DNA from 2 places in the Staphylococcus ratti genome. Region 2 is predicted to be linked to the other one. Evidence: riboswitches for the same ligand, from Rfam matches in the RefSeq annotation. Region 2 holds a riboswitch; the other holds the start of a gene.

Region 1 (3,436 bases), 260 kb from region 2:
ACAATATACGGATTTTTACTTAAATGTACGAGTGTTTCGACTTCTATAGTTGAATTTGTACGTGATGGCACATTATACAATACTACTGGTAACTTCGTAGCATTCGCAATCGCTTCAAAATGTGCGATGAGACCACGTTGACTCGTTTTAAGATAATACGGAGTAATCAACATGATTGCGTCTGCTCCAAGTGCTTTTGCTCGCAATGAAGCTTGAATTGAATTTTCAGTATTGTTTGTGCCTGTTCCTACAATAATAGGGACACGTGAAGCATTTTCTTCAATGACCGTTTTTAAAATATTGTCTTTTTCCTCACTTGTTAACGTAGGATTTTCTGCAGTCGTTCCATTCACTACAATTGATTGAATGTTATTGTCAATTAAATAATTCACTTGATTTCTAATGGCCTGATAGTCCACTTCATTATTTGAAAAAGGGGTGATGAGTGCCACGCCTGTTCCTTCAAAAATGTGTGTCATAATATCTGACTCCCTTCGAAATTTAAGCTTTAAGTTTTAAAACTTGCTCTAATACTTGCACTGCGTTCAATGCTGCACCTTTCAATAAGTTGTCAGACGTACACCAAATATGAAATGTATTGTCTAAAGAGTCGTCTTTTCGGATACGTCCTACAAATACATCATCTTTACCAGTTGAATGAATTGCTAAAGGATATTCATTTTTGTCAGGTTGATCTACTAAAACGATGCGAGAATCACGTTTAAACAAATCGCGAATCTCTTCTACAGTGGCTGTTTTATCTAATGTCACGTTTATATGAACACTATGACTGTCTTGTACAGGTACACGTACACAAGTTGCTGTAACTTTTAAATCAGGTAAGTTTAAAATTTTACGTGTTTCATCAATCATTTTTTGTTCTTCTTTAGTGTAATCATTTTCTAAAAACACATCGATATGAGGTAAGACATTGTTATAAATAGGGTGGGGATAGGCTTTAGGTTCAACACCTTTCGCACCATCTTCAAGATCTTTTTTGCCTTGCATTCCAGAGCCCGAAACAGCTTGATACGTTGTATAAGCGACCCGTTTTAAACCAAATTGATCGTGTAATGGTTTTAATGGAACGACAGATTGAATTGTTGAACAATTAGGATTGGCAATGATACCACGTTTAAATGTAGGTTCATTGACTTCAGGTACAACTAAATCGATATCGTTTGTCATACGCCATTGGCTAGAATTATCAATTACAATAGCTCCATGCTGTTCAAAAAGTGGCGCAAATTGTTCGCTTGTACGTCCTCCCGCGCTCATCAATACATAATCAAATTGACCATCAGTAGCTGCTTCAGTCAACACTTGAACAGTGTAGGTCTTACCTTTAAATGAAATTTTTTGACCAGCTGAACGGGGAGATGAAAATAAGACGAGCTCATCAAAAGGGATTCCTTTACGTTCAATTGTTTCTAATATTTTTGTTCCTACTAATCCTGTTGCACCTACAACTGCTAATTTTGTCATGTTCGTTCACTCCATTTGTATTTTTATGTTTGCTACCCTGTTTTTAAGAGGGGACTAAATTGAAGGCTCTGAATATACAAAAAAACAAGTTCGGGGTGCGAACTTGTTACTTTTTATATACAAGCGATGCACTCCATTATTAGTAAATAATGACAGATTCTTAGCTCTTAACCGTAGAATCCAATAAACAGTATCTGCAATTCCTGTTTATTTCGGCATCTCACCCTTTGGATATATTTTGCTTGCAGGCAATATCGATATATCTACTCATGATTGATGCGCCTCATCAGTAATGATTTAATTGTTATGTTTCTCATTATACATAGCGCTCACTTCCATGTAAACAGAAAAGGGTGATTTTTTGAAATTTACTGACAATTTAAAGCATAATTATTTACAATAAAAGGAATGTAAGGGAGTGGGACAGAAATCTATTTGATTTCGTCGTCCCACCCCCACAAGGCTGACTAGGATTGAAAGGAGCTAGTAAGCGAAGTTTCAATCCAGACAGCTACTGTGCTTTTTAAAAGTTACCTTCTCTTTAGATGTGGGACAGAAATCTATTTGATTTCGTTGTCCCACCCCCACAAGGCTGGCTAGGGTTGAAAGGAGCTAGTAAGCGAAGTTTCAATCCAGACAGCTACTGTGACTTTTTAATAGTTACTTTCTCATTTGATGTGGGACAGAAATCTATTTGATTTCGTTGTCCTACCCCCACAAGGCTGACTAGGGTTGAAAGGAGTTAGTAAGCGAAGTTTCAATCCAGACAGCTACTGTGAATTTTTAATAGTTACTTTCTCATTAAATGGGGGACAGAAATCTATTTGATTTCGTTGTCCCACCCTTGATGCGTGCTGTTTCAAATGCTCAATGCGCACATCGCTATATTATTTTGTTTTTAAAAAGCCTTTTTCTTCTAAATAACGTTCATACGTAATTTCTTTAGATAAGCCACCTGGTTCATCTAAATCAATGACACGGTTCGCAATCGTGTTAATAAATTCAAAGTCATGCGATGTAAAAATGATAGAACCTTTAAATGATTTCAAACCTTCATTGACTGAAGTTATACTTTCTAAATCTAGGTGGTTGGTTGGCTCATCTAGTAATAAAACATTCGCACTTGAAAGCATCATTTTACTTAACATACAACGTACCTTTTCGCCACCAGAAAGGACACTTGCTTTTTTCTTCACTTCTTCACCGCTAAACAACATACGACCTAAGAAACCCCGTAAAAATGTTTCAGTTTGTTCATCTTCAGGCGCATATTGACGCAACCATTCAACTAAATCCATGTTCACGTTATCAAAGTACTCTGAATTGTCTTTAGGGAAGTAACTTTGAGAAGTTGTCACACCCCATTTCACCGTTCCTTCATCTGGTTCCATTTCACCGGCTAAAATTTTAAGAAGCGTCGTTTTAGCAATTTCACTTTGTCCCATTAAAACAGCTTTGTCATTTGGATTCATCGTAAAGGATAAGTTATCAAGTACTTTTTCACCTTCAATTGTTTTTGATACATTTTCAACAAACAATAAGTCATTCCCAATTTCACGTTCTGGCGTAAATTTTACAAAAGGATATCGACGTGAAGAAGGTTGAATGTCGTCCAATTCAATTTTTTCTAATTGCTTTTTACGACTTGTCGCTTGTTTAGATTTAGATGCGTTCGCAGAAAATCGCGCGATAAAGTCTTGTAGCTCTTTAATTTTTTCTTCTTTTTTCTTATTTTGTTCTTGCGCCATTTTTTGAGCCAATTGACTGGATTGATACCAAAAATCATAGTTACCTACGTAAATCTTAATCTTTCCATAATCTAAGTCAGCAATGTGTGTACATACATTGTTTAAAAAATGACGGTCATGAGACACTACTATCACTGTATTTTCAAAATTAATTAAAAAGTCTTCCAACCAACTAATCGCTTGGATATCAAGCCCATTGGTAG
Region 2 (3,436 bases):
GCGATGATTTTGAAAAAATAGAAAAAACAATGAAACAAATTGTAAATGAAAATCTTCCAATCGAACGTCGTGTTGTATCACGAGACGAAGCAAAAGCATTTTTCAGTGAGGATCCATATAAGTTAGAGCTTATTGATGCAATTCCTGAAGATGAAACTGTCACATTATACTCACAAGGAGAATTCACTGATTTATGTCGCGGCGTCCATGTGCCGTCAACTGCTAAAATTAAAGAATTCAAATTGCTTTCAACAGCAGGCGCGTACTGGCGTGGAGATAGTAATAACAAAATGCTTCAACGTATATATGGCACAGCGTTTTTTGACAAAAAAGATTTAAAAGCGCACTTACAAATGCTTGAAGAACGTAAAGAGCGCGATCATAGACGTATCGGTAAAGACTTAGAGCTTTTCACAAACAACCAATTGGTCGGTGCAGGATTGCCGCTATGGTTACCAAACGGGGCGACAATTCGCCGTGAAATCGAACGTTACATTGTTGATAAAGAAATCAATTTTGGATACGACCACGTGTATACACCGGTGATGGCAAATACCAATTTATATAAAACATCAGGACATTGGGACCACTACCAAGACGATATGTTTCCTGTAATGCAACTTGATGAAGATGAAGCGATGGTGTTACGTCCGATGAACTGTCCGCATCATATGATGATTTATGCCAATAAGCCGCATTCATATCGTGAACTGCCAATTCGTATTGCAGAGCTTGGTACAATGCATCGTTATGAGGCAAGTGGTGCAGTATCTGGTTTACAACGTGTGCGTGGAATGACGCTTAATGATGCACACATTTTTGTACGTCCAGATCAAATCAAAGATGAATTCAAACGCGTTGTGAATATGATTATTGATGTGTATAAAGATTTTGGGTTTGAAGATTATCGCTTTAGATTAAGTTATCGTGATCCTGAAGATAAAGAGAAATATTTCGATGATGATGAGATGTGGATTAAAGCAGAATCTATGTTGAAAGAAGCATCTGATGAACTCGGGTTAGTATACGAAGAAGCGCTTGGGGAAGCAGCTTTTTATGGACCTAAGCTTGATGTCCAAGTTAAAACAGCAATGGGTAAAGAAGAAACGTTATCTACGGTTCAACTTGACTTCTTATTGCCTGAACGTTTTGACTTAAATTACATCGGTAAAGACGGCGAGCAACATCGACCAGTTGTAATTCACCGCGGTGTCGTTTCTACTATGGAACGTTTTGTTGCCTTCTTAACTGAGGAAACAAAAGGTGCATTTCCAACATGGTTAGCGCCACAACAAGTTGAAATTATTCCTGTTAATGTTGATTTACATTATGATTATGCGAAACAAATTCATGATGAGCTTAAATCACAAGGTGTTCGAGTTCGAATCGACGACCGTAATGAAAAAATGGGTTACAAAATCCGTGAAGCTCAAATGAAAAAAATACCATATCAACTCGTTGTTGGGGATAAAGAAGTTGAAAACAACGAAGTGAATGTGAGAAAATACGGCTCTAAAGATCAAGAAACAATCGAAAAAGATGAATTCATTTGGAATTTGATTGACGAAATTCGTTTAAAAAAGAAACGATAAACTTGTCAATGCTTACGGATTAAGCTATAGTAGATATTAATTAAAAGTAAATACGAATTTAGTTAGAGGTTGCGTCTTTAAAGAGTCGTTTGTCAGAAGTTGAATGGGACATATGTTGCACAAATTAAAGGTAAAGACGCCGAAGTAAAAAGTACACCATGAATACTTTTTATTGGGCTGGTTTTCGAATAGGGGCCAGACTGTCACAATAGTGGTGTGCTATCTATGTTATGAAAAAAGACAAAGGTTGCATCCTAGGTGCGAGCTTTGTCTTTTTTTAACGATATTTAATGTTAATAGTTAGAATCGGGCAGTTGTTACACTTACCTCTAAGTAATAAGAAAGGATAATGTTTATGAATCAGGTTCATTCGGAAAAAGACAACACTGTTCAAAGACAACTTAAAGATCGACATATTTCGATGATTGCCATCGGTGGAGCAATTGGGACAGGGTTATTTATGACGTCAGGCGGTGCCATTGGAGACGCTGGCCCGCTGGGGGCACTACTCGGTTATTCCATCATTGGTATCATGGTGTTTTTCTTAATGACATCATTAGGAGAAATGGCCACTTATCTACCTGTCTCAGGGTCATTTAGTACGTACGCAACACGTTTTGTAGATCCGTCACTAGGGTTTGCGTTAGGTTGGAATTACTGGTTCAACTGGGTGATTACTGTTGCGGCTGATGTGACTATTGCAGCGCAAGTGATTCAATATTGGGCACCTTTACAATTTTTACCAGCTTGGGCTTGGAGTTGCCTATTTATGTGTGTGATTTTTAGTTTGAATGCACTATCTGTAAAAGTTTATGGTGAAAGTGAATATTGGTTTGCTTTTATTAAAGTAGCAACAGTTATTATTTTCATTATCGTTGGATTATTAACAATTTTTGGTATTATGGGCGGACCAGCTGTAGGTTTTGATACGTTTACTAAAGGTGATGCTCCAATTTTAGGAGATAGTTTGGGCGGAAGTTTACTTGCTATTTTTGGTGTTTTCTTAATTGCAGGTTTCTCATTCCAAGGTACGGAATTAGTAGGGATTACTGCAGGAGAATCTGAAAACCCTCAACGTGCTGTACCTAAAGCGATCAAACAAGTTTTCTGGCGTATATTGTTATTTTATGTTTTTGCGATCTTCATCATTGGTATGTTGATTCCTTATGACAATCCAGCGCTAATGGGTGGAAAAAATGACATTGCAACGTCACCTTTTACGTTAGTATTTAAAAATGCAGGTTTAGCATTTGCAGCCTCATTTATGAATGCGGTCATCCTCACTTCAGTACTTTCAGCGGGGAACTCGGGTATGTATGCAAGTACGCGTATGCTTTATTCAATGAGTAAAGACCGTCTTGCAGCACGTGTTTTTGGAAGCACAAATAAAAATGGTACACCTATTGTATCAATGCTTGCAACAGCAGCCGTTGTAGTTTTTATTTTTGCAGTGCAACATTTGAGTGGTAACGCATATGAATACATCGTAGCAGCAAGTGGTTTGACTGGATTCATCGCTTGGGTCGGTATTGCAATTAGCCATTACCGTTTTAGGAAAGCTTTTGAGGCTCAAAATTACGATAAAGACAAATTAGTTTATAAAGCGAAATTATTCCCATTCGGTCCGATTTTAGCAGGTGTACTATGTATCGTTGTTATTATTGGACAAGATGTTGATTTTATTCAAAGTGGTCAGTTTGATTTTAATCGCTTTTTAATTACGTATATGGGTATTCCGGTATTTTTAGGCTTCTTTATTTACCATAAGTTAAGATATAAAACGAAATTAATTCCTTTGAAAGAGGTTAACTTAGATCCTTCAGTGACAACTAAAGAAAAAAACT

The links. Region 2 has a riboswitch for lysine ahead of LN051_RS05085 (amino acid permease). Riboswitches for the same ligand answer to the same signal wherever they lie in the genome.
Region 1: linked by a shared signal. The riboswitch ahead of LN051_RS06370 (aspartate-semialdehyde dehydrogenase) and the one ahead of LN051_RS05085 (amino acid permease) in region 2 are both predicted to bind lysine.

Annotation. Positions count from the first base shown of each region.
Region 1 covers NZ_CP086654.1:1,306,348-1,309,783, forward strand. The annotation lists gene dapA (4-hydroxy-tetrahydrodipicolinate synthase) at 1-479, opposite strand, end outside; gene LN051_RS06370 (aspartate-semialdehyde dehydrogenase) at 502-1,485, opposite strand; lysine riboswitch at 1,604-1,780, opposite strand; gene LN051_RS06375 (ABC-F family ATP-binding cassette domain-containing protein) at 2,373-3,436, opposite strand, start outside.
Region 2 covers NZ_CP086654.1:1,050,363-1,053,798, forward strand. The annotation lists gene thrS (threonine--tRNA ligase) at 1-1,592, shown strand, start outside; lysine riboswitch at 1,648-1,822, shown strand; gene LN051_RS05085 (amino acid permease) at 1,948-3,436, shown strand, end outside.